Regions from separate parts of the Photobacterium satsumensis genome, predicted to be linked through region 4. Evidence: predicted binding sites of a transcription regulator. Region 4 holds the regulator's gene; each other region holds the start of a gene.

Region 1 (5,502 bases), on a different contig from region 4:
GATCAGTGCCTGATGGGCAGTACGGGTCTTGAGGGTAATATTGCCGCCGCCGTGTTGCTTAAGTGCCAGCGAAGCATTGCTGACAATATTGAGAATGGCTTGCTCGAGCTGCTCGGCATCCATGGTGAAATCGGGCAGGCTGGGATCATAGTCGCGGTGCAGGTGGATATCCTCGCCGCAATCAATACTGATCAGCTGGCGGACTTTTTCCAGCACCACGTGAATATTGTCTTGTTGGCGGCTGCCGGGACGCTGTGGTCCGAGAAGACGATCAACCAAATTGCGTAGCCGGTCGGCCTGCTCGATGATCATCTGGGTATATTCGGTATAACTGGGATCGGGCAGGGTTTTTTCCAGCAACTGGGCGGCGCCGCGCAGGCCACCGAGCGGGTTCTTGATTTCATGGGCCAATCCGCGTACCAACTCCTTGGCGGCTTGCTGCTGGGCATGCTGGCTGAGCTCTTGGCTGATCCGGCGTTGCTGGTCAATCGGCTTGAGCTCGAGCAATATCAACAGCTCGCGCTGCCATGACAGCGGGCTGGCATTGAGCTCTAGGGTGTGGTGACGTCCGTCGATGACAAAGGTGACATCGCTGTCTGCCAATCCTTGCCCGCTTTGTAGGGTGTCGGAAATAAGGCCCAGATCTAACGAAGTATGCTGGAGCAGATCCGGGAAGCAGGTGTTGTTGAGTCGACGCTTGCTGAACGATAGCAATTGCTCGGCTGCCGGGTTGACGTAGCGTATGGTCAGCGACTCATCGAGTAATACGATTGCCGTGACTTGGTTGTCTAGGATCAGGGAAGAAAAGTCAGCCGTCACAGTTACCATCCTTGTTGGTGCAGTTCATCATGGTGCACTGAACCGCTAATGCACCACGTTGGTGCAATCAAGTGTAGCCTGTCTGTCTGGTATCGTGAACGAAAAAATGGCGACGCCTGTTATTTGGGCACTGGGAGTGGTGCCGGGCGCTGGTTGATACGGGCACGGTGCAAGAAGACAGTTATCTCTTCAGATGATGCAATAACCTTGCCGTGTTTTAGCAATTCTACCTGTAGGGTATGGCTGCCGCGGTCAATATTGGTAAGAGGCCAGATAAGCTGGGCCTGGGGACGGCCGTAGATGTCACCATCGAGGCGCAACCGAGCGCTGTGGCCTTGGTTGAGCTTGCGGTTAGACGAGGCCATGATGGTCATATTGCCCTGGTTGTCGCGCAGGGTTTGCTGATCGGATGGGGTAGTCAGCAGGATGCTGGCGGGCGGCAGGGCGGACTCGGTTAGCGGCTCGGTGTCAGGGTCTGTTTCGGCGACAGGAGGTTGGGGAGCCGTTGATTTTTTGGGGGCCTGAATGCTTATCACCGATGCACCGGGATGGGGTCGGTCGGAGAAGTGGGTGACGCCATCTTCATCTTGCCAGGTATAGATGTCGCTGGCGGCGGTGATGGTTGAGAATAACAGAAGTGCTGTTAGCAAGCGGGATGTTCTGTACATGTTTGTTATCAGACGGTGGATGATCCCTCATTGTTGGCATTGGGGCTGGTAGGGAACAAGATCAAAAAGGCCAGCTTGTGAAGCTGGCCTAAATCTATTATATCGACTTGCTTATCAGTTACTTAAACTGAGTAGTACAGTTCGAACTCTAGTGGGTGCGTTGTCATGTTGACTTTCGCAACATCCTGAGACTTCAGCTCGATGTAAGAATCGATGAAGTCGTCAGAGAATACACCGCCAGAAGTTAGGAACTCACGGTCTTCGTCTAGTGACTGAAGTGCGCCCTGTAGCGATTCAGCAACCGTTGGGATTTCAGCTGCTTCTTCTGCTGGTAGGTCGTACAAGTCTTTATCCATCGCTTCGCCCGGGTGGATCTTGTTCTGGATACCATCTAGGCCTGCCATCAGCATTGCTGCGAATGCTAGGTATGGGTTCGCTGCTGGGTCACCAAAACGTACTTCGATACGACGTGCTTTCGGGCTAGGTACAACTGGAATGCGGATTGACGCTGAACGGTTACGTGCAGAGTAAGCCAGCATGACTGGTGCTTCGAAGCCAGGAACAAGACGCTTGTACGAGTTAGTTGCTGGGTTTGCAAAGGCGTTGATAGCACGTGCGTGCTTGATGATACCGCCAATGTAGTAAAGCGCCATTTCAGATAGGCCGCCGTATTTGTCACCTGCAAACAGGTTTTGACCATCTTTTGCTAGAGACATGTGAACGTGCATACCGCTGCCGTTATCACCAACGAGTGGCTTAGGCATGAAGGTTGCTGTTTTACCAAATGCGTGGGCAACGTTGTGAACAACGTATTTGTACACTTGGATTTCATCAGCTTTCGTCGTTAGGGTATTGAAGCGTGTTGCGATTTCGTTTTGACCCGCCGTCGCAACTTCATGGTGGTGAGCTTCAACAACTAGACCCATTTCTTCCATGATTAAACACATTGCAGAACGAATATCTTGCGATGAATCAACCGGTGCGACTGGGAAGTAGCCACCTTTCACGCCAGGACGGTGGCCTTTGTTACCACCATCGAAATCAGAACCTGTGTTCCATGCCGCTTCTACGTCATCGATCTTGAAGAAAGAGCCTGACATGTCGGTGTTGAACTTCACGTCATCAAATAAGAAGAACTCTGGCTCAGGACCAACAAGTACGTTATCAGCAAGGCCTGTCGAACGCATGAAGTCTTCTGCGCGCTTAGCGATAGAGCGAGGGTCACGGTCGTAGCCTTGCATTGTTGCAGGCTCAAGGATGTCACAACGAATATTAAGCGTTGAATCTTCCGTGAATGGGTCAAGTACCGCGCTAGCTGCATCCGGCATCATCACCATGTCTGATTCATTGATACCTTTCCAACCTGCAACAGAAGAGCCATCGAACATTTTGCCTTCTTCAAAGAAGTCAGCATCGATCTGGTGGGATGGGATAGAGATGTGCTGCTCTTTACCTTTGGTATCGGTAAAGCGTAGGTCAACAAACTTAACTTCGTTTTCCTGGATCAGCGCAAGTACGTTTTCTACTGACATCTTGAATAACCTCCGGTGTTAGATTGGGCATCAGGCCGCAATAAAATAGTAATGAGCGTATTTCGCTCTATTGCTAAAATACAATGCGATAACTGTGCCAACTTTTTAAAGCCCCAAAATAGCGCACTTGGCAGGTATTCCGGGCTGAATTAGTCCTTTGTTTGCACCATTAAGGGGATTTATTGCACCAAAATGGTGCGTAGTGAGCTTTAATCCCTTTATTGGTGCGCGTATCTACATTAGCCCAGCGCGACATATTGTCAATTGGCTTGGTAGGGAAAAGTGGGTGGAAAAGGCGTTTGGAGGGGGGCTTTGGCGGCCTCCGATGTAGCGTAAAGCATGAATAAAGCAGGCAGAACGAAAAAGGCGGTGATATAAATCACATATTACGTGGGTTTTGGAGTAAAATCTGTTAGATTATGAGCCGTTTTTTTAACCAAGTAGCGCCATCCGGTCGCTGCATGTTCTGAGTGAATGTGAATCCATGTCTAATCCACAGATCGATAAATTAAGAAATATCGCAATTATTGCGCACGTTGACCACGGTAAAACCACCCTGGTTGACAAACTGCTTCAGCAGTCTGGCACGTTAGAGTCTCGCGGTGAAGTTGAAGAACGCGTAATGGATTCCAACGACATCGAAAAAGAGCGTGGTATTACCATTCTTGCTAAGAACACAGCGATTAACTGGAATGATTACCGCATCAACATCGTAGATACCCCAGGACACGCCGACTTCGGTGGTGAAGTTGAGCGTATTATGTCGATGGTTGACTCTGTACTGCTTATCGTTGATGCCGTTGACGGCCCGATGCCTCAGACACGTTTCGTAACCCAGAAAGCGTTTGCCCACGGCCTGAAGCCTATCGTTGTTATCAACAAGATCGACCGTCCGGGCGCACGTCCTGAGTGGGTTATGGATCAAGTATTCGATCTGTTCGACAACCTAGGTGCAACAGATGAGCAGCTAGACTTCACGACTGTTTATGCTTCAGCTCTTAATGGCTGGGCAACAATGGAGGAAGGCGAAGTTGGCGAGAACATGGAGCCATTGTTCCAAGCGGTTGTTGATACGGTTGACGCCCCAAGCGTTGACGTTGATGGCAGCCTACAGATGCAAATCTCTCAGCTAGACTACAGCTCTTACGTGGGTGTTATCGGTGTTGCTCGTGTAACTCGCGGCTCTGTGGTACCAAACCAGCAGGTTACTATTGTAGGTGCTGACGGTAAGAAACGTAACGGTAAAGTCGGTACTGTACTGGGTTACCTTGGCCTTGAGCGTCACGAAGTTGAAAAAGCAACGGCGGGCGACATCATTGCAATCACCGGTCTTGGCGAGCTGAAAATCTCTGACACTATCTGTGACGTGAACGCGGTTGAGGCTCTGCCTGCTCTGTCTGTTGATGAGCCAACTGTAACCATGACTTTCCAGGTAAACACGTCTCCGTTTGCGGGTAAAGAAGGTAAGTTCGTTACTTCACGTAACATCCTTGAGCGTCTGCAGAAAGAATTGGTACACAACGTTGCACTTCGCGTTGAAGAAACTGATAACCCAGACCGTTTCCGTGTTTCAGGCCGTGGTGAACTTCACCTGTCTATCCTGATTGAAAACATGCGCCGTGAAGGTTTTGAGCTAGCGGTATCTCGTCCAGAAGTTATCATCAAAGAAGAAGATGGTCAGCTGATGGAACCGTACGAAACTGTGACTATCGACGTGCTGGAAGAGCACCAAGGTGGCATCATGGAGAACATCGGCCTGCGTAAAGGTGAGCTGACTGACATGTCTCCAGATGGCAAAGGTCGTGTACGTATGGACTTTATGATGCCTTCTCGTGGTCTTATTGGTTTCCAAACTGAGTTCCTAACACTGACTTCAGGTTCTGGTCTGATGTACCACACGTTTGATCACTATGGTCCACACAAAGGTGGCATTATTGGTCAGCGTAACAACGGTGTTCTAATTTCGAACGCAACTGGTAAAGCGCTAACTTACGCGCTGTTTAACCTACAAGAGCGTGGTCGTCTGTTTGCTGAGCACGCTGATGAAGTTTATGAAGGCCAGGTTATCGGTATCCACAACCGTGCTAACGACCTGACAGTAAACTGCCTGAAAGGTAAGCAGCTGACTAACGTACGTGCGTCTGGTACTGATGAAGCACAGGTACTTTCGCCACCAATCAAGCACACACTTGAGCAAGCGCTAGAGTTTATCGATGAAGATGAGCTAGTAGAAGTAACACCAGAAAACATTCGTATCCGTAAGAAACTACTTACTGAAAACGAGCGTAAGCGCGCAAGCCGTACAGCAAAATAATTGCTAGCTGATTGCCGTTAATCAATCCCCCCATCGGTGCTACCATGGGGGGATTGTTGTATCTGGCCCTACAAAAAAAGAAGAACAGACTATGCAGCCCATAATTATTACCGGGGGACCGGGAGCCGGGAAAACCTCGCTGCTGGATACGTTGGCACGGCGGGGATAT
Region 2 (5,502 bases), on a different contig from region 4:
GACTATGTCGCCAACCCCAAGCCGAATGGTTACCAGTCGATCCATACCGTGGTCTTGGGACCGGAAGGTAAAACCATCGAGATCCAGATCCGCACCAAGCAGATGCATGAAGAATCGGAGCTGGGGGTCGCTGCTCACTGGAAATACAAAGAAGGTTCATCGGGGGGCGCAAAATCGTCTTATGATGAAAAAATCAACTGGCTTCGTAAACTGCTGGCCTGGCAGGAAGAGATGTCCGACTCTGGTGAGATGCTCGATGAGCTACGCAGTCAGGTGTTTGATGACCGTGTTTATGCCTTTACACCGAAAGGGGACGTGGTGGATTTGCCACTGAATGCGACCCCGCTGGATTTTGCTTACCATATTCACTCAGAGGTCGGTCACCGCTGTATTGGCGCTAAGGTGGAAGGGCGCATTGTGCCTTTCACATATCACTTGCAAATGGGTGAACAGGTCGAAATTATTACCCAGAAAGAGCCCAATCCGTCGCGAGACTGGCTGAACCCTAATCTTGGTTTTGTTACATCGAGCCGTGCCCGTTCCAAGGTTCATGCTTGGTTCCGTAAGCAAGATCGGGACAAGAACATTGCAGCAGGCCGGGATATATTGGACATCGAGCTGGTGAAAATCGGCGCGACCATGAAAGATGCCGAGGCCTATGGGCTCAAGCGTTTCAATGTCAATTCGGCTGATGAGTTGTTTGCCGGGATCGGTAGCGGTGATCTGCGAATTAACCAGGTAATCAACCACATCAATGCCCTGGTCAACAAGCCGACGGCTGAGGAAGAAGACCAGCAGTTGCTGGAGAAACTGACCGAAGCGAGCAGCAAGCCTGCGACGAGCAAAAAACCACAGCGTGATGCGGTGGTGGTGGAAGGGGTGGATAATCTGATGACCCACCTGGCTCGCTGCTGCCAGCCGATCCCGGGCGATGATATCCAGGGGTTCGTGACGCAGGGCCGGGGGATTTCGGTCCACCGCAGTGACTGTGAACAGCTTGAGGAGCTGCGCCATGTGGCCCCTGAGCGGATCATCGATACGGTGTGGGGCGGTGGCTTTGTCGGCAACTACCATATCACTGTCCGGGTGACGGCAGCGGAACGCAATGGGCTGCTCAAAGAGCTCACCAATACCTTGGCCAATGAAAAAGTCAAAGTCGCCGGAATGAAGAGCCGGGTCGATTACAAGAAGCAGATGTCGATCATGGATTTCGATATCGAATTGACCGACCTTGAGGTCTTGAGCCGGGTACTCAAGCGTATCGAGCAGGTGAGAGACGTCGCCGAGGCCAAGCGATTGCACTAAAATGGCAGTCAGAACATAACTATTTGAAGCGGGAAGCGAAGGCGACCCGCTTTTTTTTAGCCAAATAAAGGAAATCACAGCATGAGCGAGAACAAAGCGCCCATTGAACAATTGGTTGACATCATGACCACGTTGCGCGACCCACAGCAGGGCTGTCCGTGGGACTTGAAACAGACCTTCGCTTCCATTGTACCGCATACCCTGGAAGAAGCTTACGAAGTGGCTGATGCTATCGAGCAGCAGAGTTGGGATGATGTGCGTGAGGAGCTCGGTGATCTGTTATTCCAGGTGATTTTCTACTGCCAGCTAGGCAAAGAGCAGGGGCTGTTTGATTTTGATGGTGTGGTCAAGGGGCTCAACGAGAAGCTTACCCGTCGCCATCCCCATGTCTTTGCCGATACTGAGTTTACCTGCGAGGCAGAAATTAATGCCAATTGGGAAGCTGAGAAGGCCAAGGAGCGCTCTGCCAAAGGTGAGGATGCCAGTGTATTGGCTAACATCCCACAGGCCCTGCCTTCCCTTATCCGGGCTGATAAAATTCAGAAGCGCTGTGCCAAGCATGGTTTTGACTGGGACACCCTCGGCCCGGTGGTCGGCAAGGTGCATGAGGAGATAGACGAAGTCATGGAAGAAGTCACCCAAGTGTCACCTGATCAGACTAAAATCGAAGAAGAAATGGGAGACTTGCTATTCGCCGTGGCGAACTTTAGCCGTCATGTTCAGGTCAAACCGGAAGTGGCTCTGAAGAAAGCCAACCAGAAATTCGAGCGCCGTTTTCGCGAAGTGGAGAAAACTGTGCTAGAAAGAGGGATGCGTATTGACGATTGCTCCCTGGAATATCTGGATGCTATCTGGGATGAGGTCAAGCGCAACGAACTGAAGACAAAGTAAGCGAGGTGGGGGAGATAGTGGCAGTCGCGCGAGTGAATGCTCAATCTATAGTCATCTAGTTTAGTAGAATTGATTTGAGACAAAAAAAAACCAAACGTGCTGTGATAGTTTTCACGTTGTGGCAATAAAGTGTGTCTGGTATACTAATTTCCCGTCCAGATACATTTTATATCCTCTATACCAATCTTCCAGGTAAAACATGACGACGAATTACATTTTTGTTACGGGCGGGGTCGTATCCTCACTAGGTAAAGGTATTGCTGCAGCATCGCTGGCGGCTATTCTAGAAGCACGTGGTCTAAACGTGACTATGATGAAGCTAGACCCTTACATCAACGTTGACCCAGGCACAATGAGCCCAATTCAGCATGGTGAAGTATTCGTAACGGAAGACGGTGCAGAGACTGACCTTGACCTAGGCCACTATGAGCGTTTCATCCGTACCAAGATGACCAAGCGCAACAACTTCACTGCGGGACGTGTTTACGCCGATGTATTGCGTAAAGAGCGTCGTGGTGACTACCTAGGTGCAACGATTCAGGTTATCCCACACATCACCAATGCGATCAAAGAACGTGTTATTGCTGGTGCTGAAGGCCACGACGTAGCTATCGTCGAAGTCGGCGGCACAGTAGGTGATATCGAATCTCTACCATTTATGGAAGCAATCCGTCAGCTAGCGGTTGAGCTTGGCCGTGAACGCGCAATGTTCATGCACCTGACGCTTGTTCCATACTTGGCAGCAGCTGGCGAAGTGAAAACCAAGCCAACTCAGCACTCAGTGAAAGAACTGCTTTCTATCGGTATCCAGCCTGACATCCTAGTATGTCGTTCTGACCGTAACATCCCTGCTAACGAGCGTGCGAAAATCGCGCTGTTCTGTAATGTGCAGGAAAAAGCGGTTATTTCAATGAAAGACGTAGATTCTATCTACAAAATCCCGCAGCTTATTAAAGCTCAAGGTCTTGATGATCTTGTATGTCAGCGCTTTGGCATTACAGCGCCAGAAGCGAACCTGACTGAGTGGGAGCAAGTGATCTACGAAGAAGCTAACCCGACAGCTGAAGTGACTATCGGTATGGTGGGTAAGTACATCGAACTACCAGATGCGTACAAGTCAGTGAATGAAGCACTGAAGCATGCCGGTCTTAAGAACCGCCTGTCAGTGAAGATCAAGTACGTTGATTCTCAGGATGTTGAGTCTAAAGGTACAGAAGTACTGGAAGGCCTTGACGCTATCTTGGTTCCTGGTGGCTTCGGCGGCCGTGGTGTAGAAGGTAAAATCCAAACTGCACAATACGCCCGTGAAAACAAAATTCCTTACCTTGGCATCTGCCTAGGTATGCAAGTTGCCCTGATTGAGTTTGCCCGTAATGTGGCCGGTCTTGAAGGCGCACACTCTACAGAGTTCGACGCCCAGTCTAAGCACCCAGTGGTTGGTTTGATCACCGAGTGGGTTGACGGCGAAGGTAACGTTGAAGAGCGTACAGAAAAATCGGATCTGGGCGGTACAATGCGTCTGGGTTCTCAGCTATGTCACTTGGCTGATGGTTCTAAAGCGCGTGAGCTATACGGTAACCCAACAGTACATGAGCGTCACCGTCACCGCTATGAAGTAAACAACAACCTACTTCCTCGTCTAGAGAAAGCAGGTCTGAAGATTTCAGGTCTGTCATCAGACAAGAAGTTGGTGGAAATCATCGAGATCCCTAACCACCCATGGTTTGTGGCTGCTCAGTTCCACCCAGAGTTCACCTCGACACCTCGCGATGGTCACCCTCTATTTGAAGGATTCGTGAAGGCTGCTGGCGCCAACCAGCGTGGTGATCTTAACAAGTAAGGATTACGGATAGCTGCAGCAGTGATGGCTGCAGCTATTTTTTTAGCTTTTAATTTCAAGATAAAGCAAGAGGAAACACAATGTCTAAGATCGTTAAAGTTCTAGGTCGTGAAATCATTGATTCACGTGGTAACCCAACTGTAGAAGCTGAAGTTCACCTAGAAGGCGGTTTCGTAGGTATGGCTGCTGCACCATCTGGTGCATCAACTGGTTCTCGTGAAGCTCTTGAGCTACGCGACGGTGACAAGTCTCGTTTCCTAGGTAAAGGTGTTCTTAAAGCTGTTGAAGCTGTGAACGGCCCAATCGCGGAAGCTCTTGTAGGTAAAGACGCTAAATCTCAAGCTGACATCGACCAGATCATGCTTGACCTAGACGGTACTGAAAACAAGTCTAACTTCGGTGCAAACGCAATCCTAGCTGTATCTCTAGCTAACGCTAAAGCTGCTGCAGCGGCTAAAGGCATGCCTCTATACGAGCACATCGCAGAGCTAAACGGTACTGCAGGTCAGTTCTCTATGCCTCTACCAATGATGAACATCATCAACGGTGGTGAGCACGCTGATAACAACGTTGACATCCAAGAGTTCATGATCCAGCCAGTTGGCGCGAAAACTCTTAAAGAAGGTCTACGCATCGGTGCTGAAGTATTCCACAACCTAGCTAAAGTACTTAAGGCGAAAGGCCTAAGCACTGCTGTTGGTGACGAAGGTGGTTTCGCTCCTAACCTAGAGTCAAACGCTGCTGCACTTGCTGCAATCAAAGAAGCTGTTGAAGCTGCAGGCTACGTACTAGGCAAAGACGTTACTCTTGCTATGGACTGTGCTGCATCTGAGTTCTACGACAAAGAAGCTGGCAACTACAACATGAAAGGCGAAGGCAAAATCTTCACTTCTGAAGAGTTTAACTTCTACCTACAAGATCTTGCTAACCAGTACCCAATCGTTTCTATCGAAGATGGTCTTGACGAGTCTGATTGGGCTGGCTTCAAGCACCAGACTGAACTAATGGGCGACAAGCTTCAGCTAGTTGGTGACGATCTATTCGTTACAAACACGAAGATCCTTGCAGAAGGTATCGAGAAAGGCGTTGCTAACTCTATCCTTATCAAGTTCAACCAGATCGGTTCTCTAACTGAGACTCTAGCTGCAATCAAGATGGCTAAAGACGCTGGTTACACTGCAGTTATCTCTCACCGTTCAGGTGAAACTGAAGATGCAACTATCGCTGACCTAGCGGTAGGTACTGCTGCAGGCCAGATCAAAACGGGTTCTATGAGCCGTTCTGACCGTGTTGCTAAATACAACCAGCTAATCCGTATCGAAGAAGCGCTAGGTGAGAAAGCACCTTACAACGGTCTTAAAGAAGTTAAAGGCCAAGCTTAATTAAAAGCTGCGCATCGGGGTGACCCGAGCTGATACTAAAAACCGCCCTCTAAGGGCGGTTTTTTTATGGGCGAATAGTCGACA
Region 3 (5,502 bases), on a different contig from region 4:
TTGGTTGATGGCTTCTGATGGAGGCGATTATTGGTTATTTGTAAAACTTGACTATACGTCAAAGTGGAGCAGAGTAACCATGCAAACGCGAGCAGATAGCGACTGGCCTCACGCAGCACATAGAGACAATGTATTAAATGGAGGCACGATCAACTTTGAAGAATTAGATGGGTTCGTCGATGAGTCTTTTTTAGCAAACGTGCAATTGTAGTTTTAATAGGCCTTGGCGTTGTTAACGCCGACTTTAAACTACTATTTCCTTAGCTCATAACAAAGTAAATGTATACCGACCATACTTATCCCAGACCAGCTCTCATTCATAAATACAACACATCAACACGTTACGCATAACGCGAATATTCAAAATTATGGCTAACCACTTCTGATTCAGGCTCGGTGGTGGTGACCATAGAGTCCGAAAAATTTTCATTTCGCGCGATGTGGCATCGTATGCAGACTTTAGGCTCTCAGAAGAACCTATTCATTGTTTCAAGAAAAGGGAAGTAAACCTCCCTTCCCTGCTGATGATAGAGTTATGTATCAATCTAAGTTGTATGCACGGGAAAATGAATGTCTCAATTGGCTGATATGATAAGGTTCTCTGTCATATGAATCTCTTATCAAATCTCCTTCCTTAGTAACCCAGTGAAACATTTCATCATCAACTTTTAGGTACATCACAGCCTTTTGAGCCACACGTTCAAGGCTTGTTACTAATCCACGCTCAAGACCGAAGAAGTGATTTAAGGCACGCTTCATCTGCTCACAATTAACTCTTCTGTCTTTTTGTACGCAGTCGATAGCTTTAAGGTACTGCTCCGCATTTAAAATTTTCTCTTCATCAGTCTTACCTGGAATACTGCAAACATATGCGAAAGTAGCAATTCCACAAGTTAACTCGGCTTCATCTTGTAAAACATGCTCGCAATGAGACATAGTTTTACTAATAGAACTCATATCAAATTGCTTTGTCTTTTTTAACTTCAGTGACACCTAGCGAACTCCCTTCTAACAATCAAAATATACAACCAATTTAATATCGTATATAAATAAACACACCACCTCCAGCTAAAGCTGATTCAAAGTGTCGTGACAAATATGACTTCTCACTCAACCGCCTCAAAGTGGTACTCGCCCAAGCAGAGGACAATCCACATCGCTCTGCAATATCACCCGCAGTAACCTCCTCCCCATACTTGATAGACTGAAGCACCCTCAGCTGCGTCTTGCTCAACTTAACCAAGCCAACCTGATGCGGAACAGACCGAGCTGCACGAGCCAAATTCGGGTCGATTGGGCCGCTTTGAGCCAAATTATCCATATTTTTTATCATCCTCTAAGATTTAGAATAGTAGTTACTTTAATCTCAATAGTAACAAGCCTTAGTGAAGGATTGCCTAGAACTCGAAGCAGTTAATAGCCAGTCATGTCTGAGGATCTGAGCTAGAATTAGCCATGCCCCTACCTCTAATTCTTTGTTATCATTAAGCCAGATGACACTTTTCTCGTGTGAAGATAATAATGAGCAACAACGACAATCAGCCAACCCTGTTTTGGCTGGATTATGAAACCTTCGGTGCCAACCCGGCACTAGATCGCCCATGCCAGTTTGCCGGTGTACGTACCGACATGGACATGAACATTATCGGTGAGCCGCTGGTTATCTACTGCAAACCACCTGTCGACTACCTGCCTTCGCCTGAAGCCTGCCTGATCACAGGGATCACGCCGCAAGAAGCGCATGAGAAAGGCTTGTCTGAGCCTGAGTTTATAGCCCAAATTCACAAAGAGCTGTCAAAGCCAAATACCTGTGTCATTGGCTATAATAATGTCCGCTTCGACGACGAAGTCACTCGTTATACCCTTTACCGTAATTTCTACGACCCATATGCTTGGAGCTGGCAAAACGGCAACTCGCGTTGGGATCTGCTCGATATCATGCGTACATGCTATGCGCTTCGTCCTGATGGCTTAAGCTGGCCAACCAATGAAGATGGTCAGCCAAGCTTCAAGCTTGAGAACCTGTCTGTTGCCAACGGCATTGAACATGCTAATGCGCACGATGCCATGGCCGATGTTTACGCCACCATCGAATTGGCGAAAATTATTAAGCAAAACCAGCCGAAGCTGTTTGATTACTTCTTCAAGTTGCGTAACAAGCGTAAACTTCAAGAGCTGGTTGATATCGTCGAGATGACACCGCTGATGCATGTGTCAGGGATGTTTGGTGTCGAGTGCGGCAATACCAGTTGGATTGTGCCGATGGCATGGCACCCTGATAACAAGAACGCGGTTATTACGGTGAATCTGGCCATGGATCCTACCCCGCTTATCGAGCTATCGGCCGATGAACTGCGCGAGCGCTTGTATACCAAACGTAGTGATTTGGGGCCTGATGAACAGCCAGTCCCCCTTAAGCTTATCCACCTGAATAAGTGTCCGGTACTTGCTCCGGCGAAAACTCTTCGCGCCGAAGATGCGGCCCGTATTGGTATCGACCGTGAAGCTTGTCTGAAAAACCTCGCGACGTTGAAAACCCATCCGGAAATCCGAGAAAAACTGCTGGCGATTTACAGCGTCGAGCGCGAGTTTGAGAAAAAAGACAATGTCGACACGATGCTTTACGACGGCTTTTTCTCTAACGCCGATCGTTCAACCATCGATATCATCCAGAAGACGCCAGAAGCCGAACTTGGCAAGCTGGAGTTGAACGTTAGTGATAAGCGTATCAAGCCGCTACTGTTCCGCTACCGTGCCCGTAACTTCCCAATGACGCTGGACTTCCAAGAGCAACAACAGTGGAAACACCACTGCCAGGACTTCTTCGAAGAAAACCTACCAAGTTACATGGAAAACCTCGAAGCGGTTGCCATGGAGCACCAGTCGAGCGAGAAGAAGATGAAGATCTTAAAAGCTGTCTACGATTACGTACAAACACTCGTATAAATGACGACAGCTTATCGGAGTCTTATTACTCCACTAGCTTGCTGATATAGAAACACAAATTAAAAGCCCCTTGCGCTTATCTAGCCAAGGGGCTTTTTAACATCAATGATTCTTTGTTGTGAGATTGCGCAACTGGGTATGAGCACTAACACTATTAATGATGGATTTTAAATTGTCATTCATGGATTCGAAGGGTGAATTGTAGTGATTGATATGACAACACAATCTTTAACACGCTGTTTCCGGTTCCCAGACGTCGACTTTGAGCCAGATGTACACTTACTGGTATGGCGAGACAAAAAAGAAACACCACTCACATTGCATGAGTCTCGGTTACTCGAGGCGCTATGCTATTGTGCTGGTGAAGTGATCAGCCATGAGCAGTTACACAACAAAACCTTCAGCCAACTGGATCCCTATGAAGACGGCGCCGATCAACACTACGATCTAAACAACATACTAAAACCTTTGGCAGCGAAGCTTATCCTTAATGAAAAAATGGCTATCCCCATTGAAGTCGTCCCACATTATGGCTTTAGGGTGCCACTACCCGAGAAAACCTGCCGACTAGTCCATGAGCCTGAAAAAGTGGAAGACCAAGAGCAAGTCACCCCTCCTAGCTCAGAACAAGAAGAGGACGAATTTAGATCTGCCACAGAAGAGATAGTAAAAACCAGTGTGGTACATAAAATCTCGGTTGCCATATTGGCATTGCTGGCTGCGGGGGTCATTACTGCTTCATTTCTAGACTATTTATGAAGTACTAGCTCTTTTTAATGCACTAAATTCATGACAACTAAGTGTGGCTTAGATCACATTTATTTTGTATGATAAATGCGTTTCTTCTACCAATTCTGAAGCGCTCATGGCATATCTACGATCTTTTTTTATTATCTTTGTCTGCCTAATGTTAGGCAAAGGCATCCAACACCTTACCGGTTTAGCCATCCCCGGTAGCATCATCGGCATGCTGATATTGTTCACCATTCTTTCTATGGGGCTTATTCCTGCCCACTGGGCAATGCAAGGCTGCCACCTGCTGATTCGCCACATGGCTTTATTGTTCGTCCCTGTTGGCATCGGCCTGATGAACTACCTCGATCTTCTGACCAATAATGCCCTTATCATCCTACTTAGCACGATAGGCAGTAGTGTGGTGGTCTTCGTCACCATAGGTTTAGCAACACACTATAAGGAAAAACAATGATCTGGCTGCTGACTACCTTAGTCGTGTTTTACACGGCCCGCTATATTTCCAAGCATATCCAGCATCCGATCGTTAATCCGCTCCTTATTTGCTTGCTCGTGATCATCCCTCTGCTCATGTGGCTTGAGGTTCCTTATGAAACCTATTTCGAGCAGAACAAATGGCTAAATGCGTTACTTGAGCCTGCGGTGGTTGCCTTGGCTTTTCCACTTTATGAGCAACTTAGCCAGATCCGCAAGAAATGGAAGGTGATCTTTTCTGTCTGTTTAATCGGTAGCTTGTTATCTATGATCACCGGTGCTGGCATCGCACTGATGCTAGGGGCTGATGCACAGCTGACAGCATCGATTCTCCCTAAGTCGGTGACGACCCCAATCGCGATGGCCGTGGCCGAACAAGTTGGTGGACTCCCTTCGGTTGCCGCTATCATGGTTATTATTGCCGGGTTATTTGGTGCAGTTTTGGGCTACCCTCTATTCCGCCTGATTGGTGTTAAAGCGCCGATCGCCAAAGGGCTAACCATGGGTACCGTCTCTCACGCATTAGGCACAGCGAAAGCGGCAGAGGAAAATTATCAGGAAGGCGCATTCAGCTCATTGGCCTTAGTCATTTGTGGGGTGATCACTTCAATTTTAGCGCCAGTATTGTTTCCACTCATCATGACAATATTTCGCTAAGATGTGCTAGTAATCGAATACAAAACTAAATAATTGATTATCTTCTATAATTTATTTACAACCTGTGTGACCCGACTCGCATTGCTGCAAATGATGCAACAGTTGATTGATAAGTGTGATCACGATCACCCAATTATATCGTTACCAAGCCTACAATGTTTCTCCATACACAAGACGGAGTGAAAACTCATGCACACTAAAGTAATGGATGCTTTAGGCGCTCTACCCGCTGATCTGGCTTCTGCAATTAAACCTGTACTGGAAGCTGAGAATTTCGATGCCACCTTAAACCCTGAGGTGTTTGCTCAGTTAATGTCGAAAACCAACATGACTGACAGTGAATTGCGTGTTGCATTACTTCCGCTTGCCGCTGCTTATTCTGTTGCACCTATTTCTAATTTCTATGTTGGCGCAATCGTCCGTGGTCAATCTGGCACGCTTTATTTCGGTGCTAACATGGAATTTGTAGGTGCTTGCCTTTCTCAAACGATTCACGCAGAACAATCCGCCATTAGCCATGCTTGGGTAAAAGGCGAAACCGGCATTTCTGATATCACCATTAACTACAGCCCTTGTGGTCACTGTCGCCAGTTCATGAACGAGCTAACAACAGCGAACGAATTGGTTGTTCAATTGCCAGAACGTGCTGCTAAGTCACTGCAAGAGTACTTG
Region 4 (5,502 bases):
GCAAGTGCATGAGAAAACCCGTCCGGCACTTCGTCTGTTGGAGAAGGAAGGTTTCACCTGCCGTGGTTATGTCGATATTTTCGATGCCGGCCCGACGGTAGAGTGTGATGTCAGAAATATCGAGTCGGTACGCCACTCGCAAGTGTGCCGGGTTGAGATCGGCCAACCGGTCGCACAGACGGATTGCATCGTCAGTAACTCTTCGTTTACCCATTTCCGCGCTATCGTCGACAAGGTCGACGTACTGGATGGCACGGCATTGATGAGTGCAGCAGCGGCCAAGGCGCTGGATGTTAAACAAGGGGATCAGGTTCGCCTGATCGCCCAATAAAGGAGTAGACCATGACCCAATGGATTGCAGGTCGCTGGCAAGACGGCGAAGGACAAGCGATGCAGTCGCTCAACCCGTACACCAGTGAAGTCGTATGGCAAGGTTTGTCGGCAACCGCAGAGCAGGTTGAGCAGGCTGTTGCTGCCGCAAGGACGGCACTGGTGAGCTGGCGTAGCCTACCTATTGCTGAGCGTCAGGCGATTGTTGAGCGCTTTGCCGAGCTGGTCAAAGCGCACAGTGAAGCTATTGCGGTGGTTATTGCCGAGGAAACGGGCAAGCCATTGTGGGAAACCCGTACCGAAGCTGGCGCGATGGTGGGTAAGATTGCCATATCGCTGCGTGCCTACCATGAGCGTACAGGCGATAAGCAAAAAGACGTTGCTGGCACCCAAGCCGTGCTTCGTCACCGTCCATTGGGTGTCATGGCGGTCTTCGGACCCTATAATTTCCCGGGACACCTACCCAATGGCCATATCGTCCCGGCCTTGCTGGCAGGGAATACCGTGGTATTTAAGCCATCGGATCTGACCCCTAAGGTGGCTGAAGAATGTATGAAGTTATGGCAGCAGGCCGGTTTGCCTGAGGGTGTGATTAACCTGGTTCAGGGCGCACGGGCAACCGGTGAAGCCCTAGCGGGTGCCAAGGGCATTGATGGACTGCTGTTTACCGGTAGTGCCAATACCGGCCATTTGCTGCACCGTCAGTTTGCCGGCCAGCCGGGTAAAATGCTGGCGTTGGAAATGGGCGGCAATAATCCGATGGTGATCTCCCGTCACTATGGCGAGTTGGATGCGACTGTCTACACTATTATTCAGTCTGCCTTTATCAGTGCCGGACAGCGTTGTACCTGCGCTCGTCGTCTGTACTTACCTCACGGTGTGGAAGGCGATCGTATTTTGGCGCGCTTGCTCGAGTTAACCCGCCAGATCCGCGTCGGTGGCCAGTTCGATGAGCCAGCACCGTTTATGGGGGCACAAGTGTCGCTTCAGGCGGCTGATAATATTGTGCAGGCCCAGTCGCAGTTGGTCGAGCTAGGTGGTGAAGTGCTGCTGCCAGCGACCCGTGGCCAAGGGGCGATTGTCACACCGGGGATCATCGACGTCAGCAATATCGATGAACTACCTGATGAAGAATACTTTGGTCCGCTGCTGCAGGTTGACCGTTATCACGATTTGGACGAAGCGGTAGAAAAGGCCAATGATACCCGCTATGGCCTATCGGCAGGCTTGGTATCGACCGATGACAGTGAGTGGCAGTATTTCATTGAACATATCCGGGCCGGCATTGTAAACCGCAATCGCCAGCTAACGGGAGCTAGTGGCGATGCGCCATTCGGTGGACCTGGCGCGTCGGGTAACTTACGGCCAAGTGCGTATTACGCGGCAGACTACTGTGCATACCCGATGGCGTCGATGGAAGGTGAACAGCCGGAGCTTCCCGCTCAGCTATCACCGGGTCTTTCGCTTTGATGGCCATCAATCATTCACCAGCCAAAGAGGATAGCGAGCACATGGAAAGGGTAGAGCAACTATTTGCCGGGCTATGGCAGGATTACATCCAGCGCCTATGCCCATCAGCCGCTCAGGTTCATGATCTGCTGACCGAAGAAGAGCCGCTGCTCAACGATCATATTGCGCTGCGGACATTCAACCTGCCGAAGGTCGGGCTTGACCGGCTGGCGGCCCCGTTCATTGCCATTGGCTACAAGCCGTGTGGCCGCTATCACTTTGAGGCCAAAAAGTTGTATGCCGAGCATTTTGAGCATCCGAACCCGCTGGCACCCAAAGTGTTTATCAGTGAGTTGATGGTTGGCCAGTTCAGCTCGTTACTGCAGCAGACGGTTAGGGATTTGGTCGATCAGGTGCCGGAGCAGGCCATGCATGATCCGGCCTTTCTCTATGGTGGGCGGTTATGGGACTTGGACTACGCGACCTATGAGCTATTGGCGGCTGAAAGCGAATATGCCGGCTGGCTGGCCGCCCATGGTTTCGGTGCCAACCACTTTACTGTTAGCCTGAACCAGCTTGAGCAGTTTACCGAGGTCGATGAGGTCAATCACTTGTTGCGTCATAATGGCTTTGAAATCAACAGTGCAGGCGGTGAGGTCAAAGGCAGTCCTGAAGTGATGCTCGAGCAGTCATCGACCATGGCAGACCGGGTCGAGGTTGGGTTTATCGATGGCGTGCATACTATACCGGGCGGCTTCTATGAGTTTGCCAAGCGCTATCCGAAAGAGGACGGTGAGCTATATACCGGCTTCGTTGAAGCGTCGGCAGATAAAATCTTTGAAAGCACGGATGCCAGTTAAACCAACTGAATCAGCAAGGCCCTTTCATGAGGGCCCCTGCATTATCATAACTGGGTAAAACATAAAGCGCCTGTGGCTGATAGGGTCACAGGTTTTTTTGCGCCCGACTTTAGTGTTTGAGGCTGTCGAGCGGATACCCAAAGTGGGACTCCGGTGTATGGCGCTTTACCTTCTCGTGTTGCTCAAGGTAGTGACGGCTGTCGCTGAAACCGGTCATTTCAATTGTATCGGGTAGTGGCGAAATGACGCCGCGCTGCACGTGGTGGGAGCTATGTGGTGAAAAGCGTTCGATGTCCATACCGGTATTCCATTACAGGTGATGAGAATTGATATGCACAATGTAGCACTAAGCCGGGTAGATACAAGCACAAAAAGAGTGATGGGGTAGACAGTAATGCCCTGTAAGTATGAAAGTGGGCAGGGTAGGCAATAAAAAAGCCGCATAGTGCGGCTTTTTGAGTATCTGGCAGTAAACCGGATGGTTTAACGGGTACCGTAAACAACGATAGTTTTACCGTGGGCAGAGATCAGGTTCTGCTCTTCTAGCATCTTCAAGATACGACCAACAGTCTCACGGGAACAACCAACGATTTGGCCGATTTCCTGACGGGTGATCTTGATTTGCATACCATCTGGGTGAGTCATTGCATCTGGCTGTTTAGCCAGGTTCAATAGTGTCTGTGCGATACGGCCTGTTACATCCAGGAATGCCAAGTCACCGACTTTCTGGCTCGTCACCTGTAGGCGGCTTGCCATCTGTGCTGAAAGGCGCATCAGGATGTCTGGGTTAACTTGGATTAGCTGGCGGAACTTCTTGAAAGAAATTTCTGCGACTTCACAAGGGGTCTTAGCACGAACCCATGCAGTACGCTCTTGGCCTTCTTCGAATAGGCCTAATTCACCGATGAAGTCACCTTGGTTTAGGTAAGACAGGATCATTTCCTTACCTTCTTCATCCTTGATCAGGACCGCAACAGAACCTTTGACGATGTAGTAGAGCGTCTCGGCTTTTTCACCCGCGTGGATCAAAGTACTCTTTGAAGGGTATTTATGAATGTGGCAATGGGAAAGAAACCACTCTAGAGTTGGATCTGTTTGAGGTTTACCTGGAACCATATTACTAACTTCCTCTGCGTTTGTTGCCCAACAACGACGTCCTTTAAAAAATGAGGCTGGGCCTAACCATAATGAGTTCGTCGTTTAGGATATTCAGTCAACCGCTGGGCTGCAAGCTCACGTGAATAATTAGTTCAGATTTTATCTTTTTTCGGCGCGCTTTTCTTGATATTGATCTATGTGAAAAGGCCATTTTGTAGTCATAAGTGTGCACATGATCACACAGTTGCTAGATAGTGCCGAAACCCCCTATAAGTTGTAAGGAGAAACCAATGCAATCACGAGTGAAATGGGTCGAGAATATGACCTTCCTTGGACAGTCAAATTCCGGCCACAGCGTGGTTATGGACGGCAATGGCGGAGAAAAAGCCCCGAGTCCAATGGAGCTGGTACTGATGGCTGCGGGTGGGTGCAGCTCGGTGGATGTGGTTGACGGACTCAAATCTGCAGGACAGAAGATCACCGGTTGTGAAGCGCAAATCAATTCGGTGCGTCGCGAGCAGGCTCCTCGTATTTTCACCACCGCCAACTTGCACTTTGTGGTGACGGGTGAAAACCTCGATGAAGCCGTTGTGGCCAAAACAGTGGCCGACTCGCTGGAAAAATACTGCTCGGTGTGCCTGATGCTGGGAGAAGGAGTTGAGATGACCCACTCGTATGAGGTGGTGGAAGAGTAATATAGCGGCAAGAAATGGCGATGGGCCCGGGGCGAGAGGAAAATCACGCCTATCGCCTATCGCCTATCGCCTATCGCCTATCGCCTATCGCCGGTCTTAACCTATTTTCCCCGTATCAATCAGCTGCTGGATCAGCGGCCGCATGATCAGCTCCATGGCAAAACTCATCTTGCCGCCAGGTACCACCAGGGTGTTGTGGCGCGACATAAACGACCCTTGGATCATCGATAGCAGGTAGGGAAAGTCCACCTTCTTGATCCCGCGGAATCGGATCACCACAAAGCTTTCGTCGAGGCTTGGAATGGCCTTGGCACTGAACGGGTTGGAAGTATCTACCGTCGGTACCCGCTGGAAGTTGATGTGGGTACGGGAAAACTGCGGGGTGATGTAATTGAGGTAGTCATCCATCGAGCGGACAATCGACTCCATTACCGCTTCGCGGGAATGGCCACGATCCCGGGTATCCCTGACAATTTTCTGGATCCATTCCAAGTTGACGATCGGCACCATGCCAATCAGCAAATCGACATGCTGGGCGGCATTGACCTCACCGTCGACGACACCACCGTGCAGGCCTTCATAGAACAGCAGGTCGGTATTTTCCGGTAGGGTCTGCCAAGGCGTGAAGGTGCCGGGCATGAGGTTGTAAGGCACGGCTTCGTCGAATGTGTGCAGGTAACGGCGGAACTGGCCGCTACCGTCTTCACCGTACTGGCGGAAAAAAGTCTCCAGCAACGGGAAGTCGTTGGCTTGGGGGCCGAAATAACTGATATGACGGCCTTGCTCTTTGGCTTTACGGATCTCGACGTCCATCTCCGGTCGGGTAAACCGGTGGAAACTGTCGCCTTCAAGCCAAGCAGCATTGATGCTCATCATATTGAACATCTTACGGAAAGCTTCGGAGGTGGTCGACGTACCTGCCCCCGAGGACCCTGTTACTGCAATAATCGGATGTTTTGCAGACATGACAAACCCTGTCGTTAACATTAACGGAAAGAGTTATTAACAGGGCTGGGCGGTAAGGTCAAGCCGGGATGTCAAAAATGCCGGGTCTACAAAGCTTACGTAGG

What was found. The regulator CRP, encoded in region 4, controls carbon source genes, mostly activating them, when cyclic AMP is high. The targets are predictions, from matches to a motif close to TGTGANNNNNNTCACA.
Region 1: the regulator CRP is predicted to act here: its motif matches at 3,388-3,403, upstream of typA (translational GTPase TypA).
Region 2: the regulator CRP is predicted to act here: its motif matches at 2,297-2,312, upstream of pyrG (CTP synthase).
Region 3: the regulator CRP is predicted to act here: its motif matches at 3,748-3,763, upstream of L4D79_RS15695 (CidA/LrgA family protein).

The regions. Positions count from the first base shown of each region.
Region 1 is NZ_JAKJSK010000017.1:67,347-72,848, forward strand. It holds gene glnL (nitrogen regulation protein NR(II)) at 1-819, opposite strand, end outside; gene L4D79_RS26320 (DUF4124 domain-containing protein) at 939-1,487, opposite strand; gene glnA (glutamate--ammonia ligase) at 1,610-3,019, opposite strand; gene typA (translational GTPase TypA) at 3,504-5,333, shown strand; gene L4D79_RS26335 (AAA family ATPase) at 5,425-5,502, shown strand, end outside.
Region 2 is NZ_JAKJSK010000019.1:16,439-21,940, reverse strand. It holds gene relA (GTP diphosphokinase) at 1-1,305, shown strand, start outside; gene mazG (nucleoside triphosphate pyrophosphohydrolase) at 1,387-2,196, shown strand; gene pyrG (CTP synthase) at 2,396-4,036, shown strand; gene eno (phosphopyruvate hydratase) at 4,117-5,418, shown strand.
Region 3 is NZ_JAKJSK010000007.1:903,288-908,789, forward strand. It holds gene L4D79_RS15670 (hypothetical protein) at 1-211, shown strand, start outside; gene L4D79_RS15675 (hypothetical protein) at 541-993, opposite strand; gene L4D79_RS15680 (MarR family transcriptional regulator) at 1,034-1,333, opposite strand; gene sbcB (exodeoxyribonuclease I) at 1,522-2,946, shown strand; gene L4D79_RS15690 (winged helix-turn-helix domain-containing protein) at 3,160-3,705, shown strand; gene L4D79_RS15695 (CidA/LrgA family protein) at 3,812-4,153, shown strand; gene L4D79_RS15700 (CidB/LrgB family autolysis modulator) at 4,150-4,830, shown strand; gene cdd (cytidine deaminase) at 5,020-5,502, shown strand, end outside.
Region 4 is NZ_JAKJSK010000011.1:15,379-20,880, reverse strand. It holds gene astA (arginine N-succinyltransferase) at 1-331, shown strand, start outside; gene astD (succinylglutamate-semialdehyde dehydrogenase) at 343-1,800, shown strand; gene L4D79_RS21345 (DUF1338 domain-containing protein) at 1,842-2,639, shown strand; gene L4D79_RS21340 (hypothetical protein) at 2,749-2,937, opposite strand; gene crp (cAMP-activated global transcriptional regulator CRP) at 3,123-3,755, opposite strand; gene L4D79_RS21330 (OsmC family protein) at 4,028-4,432, shown strand; gene L4D79_RS21325 (phosphoribulokinase) at 4,529-5,398, opposite strand.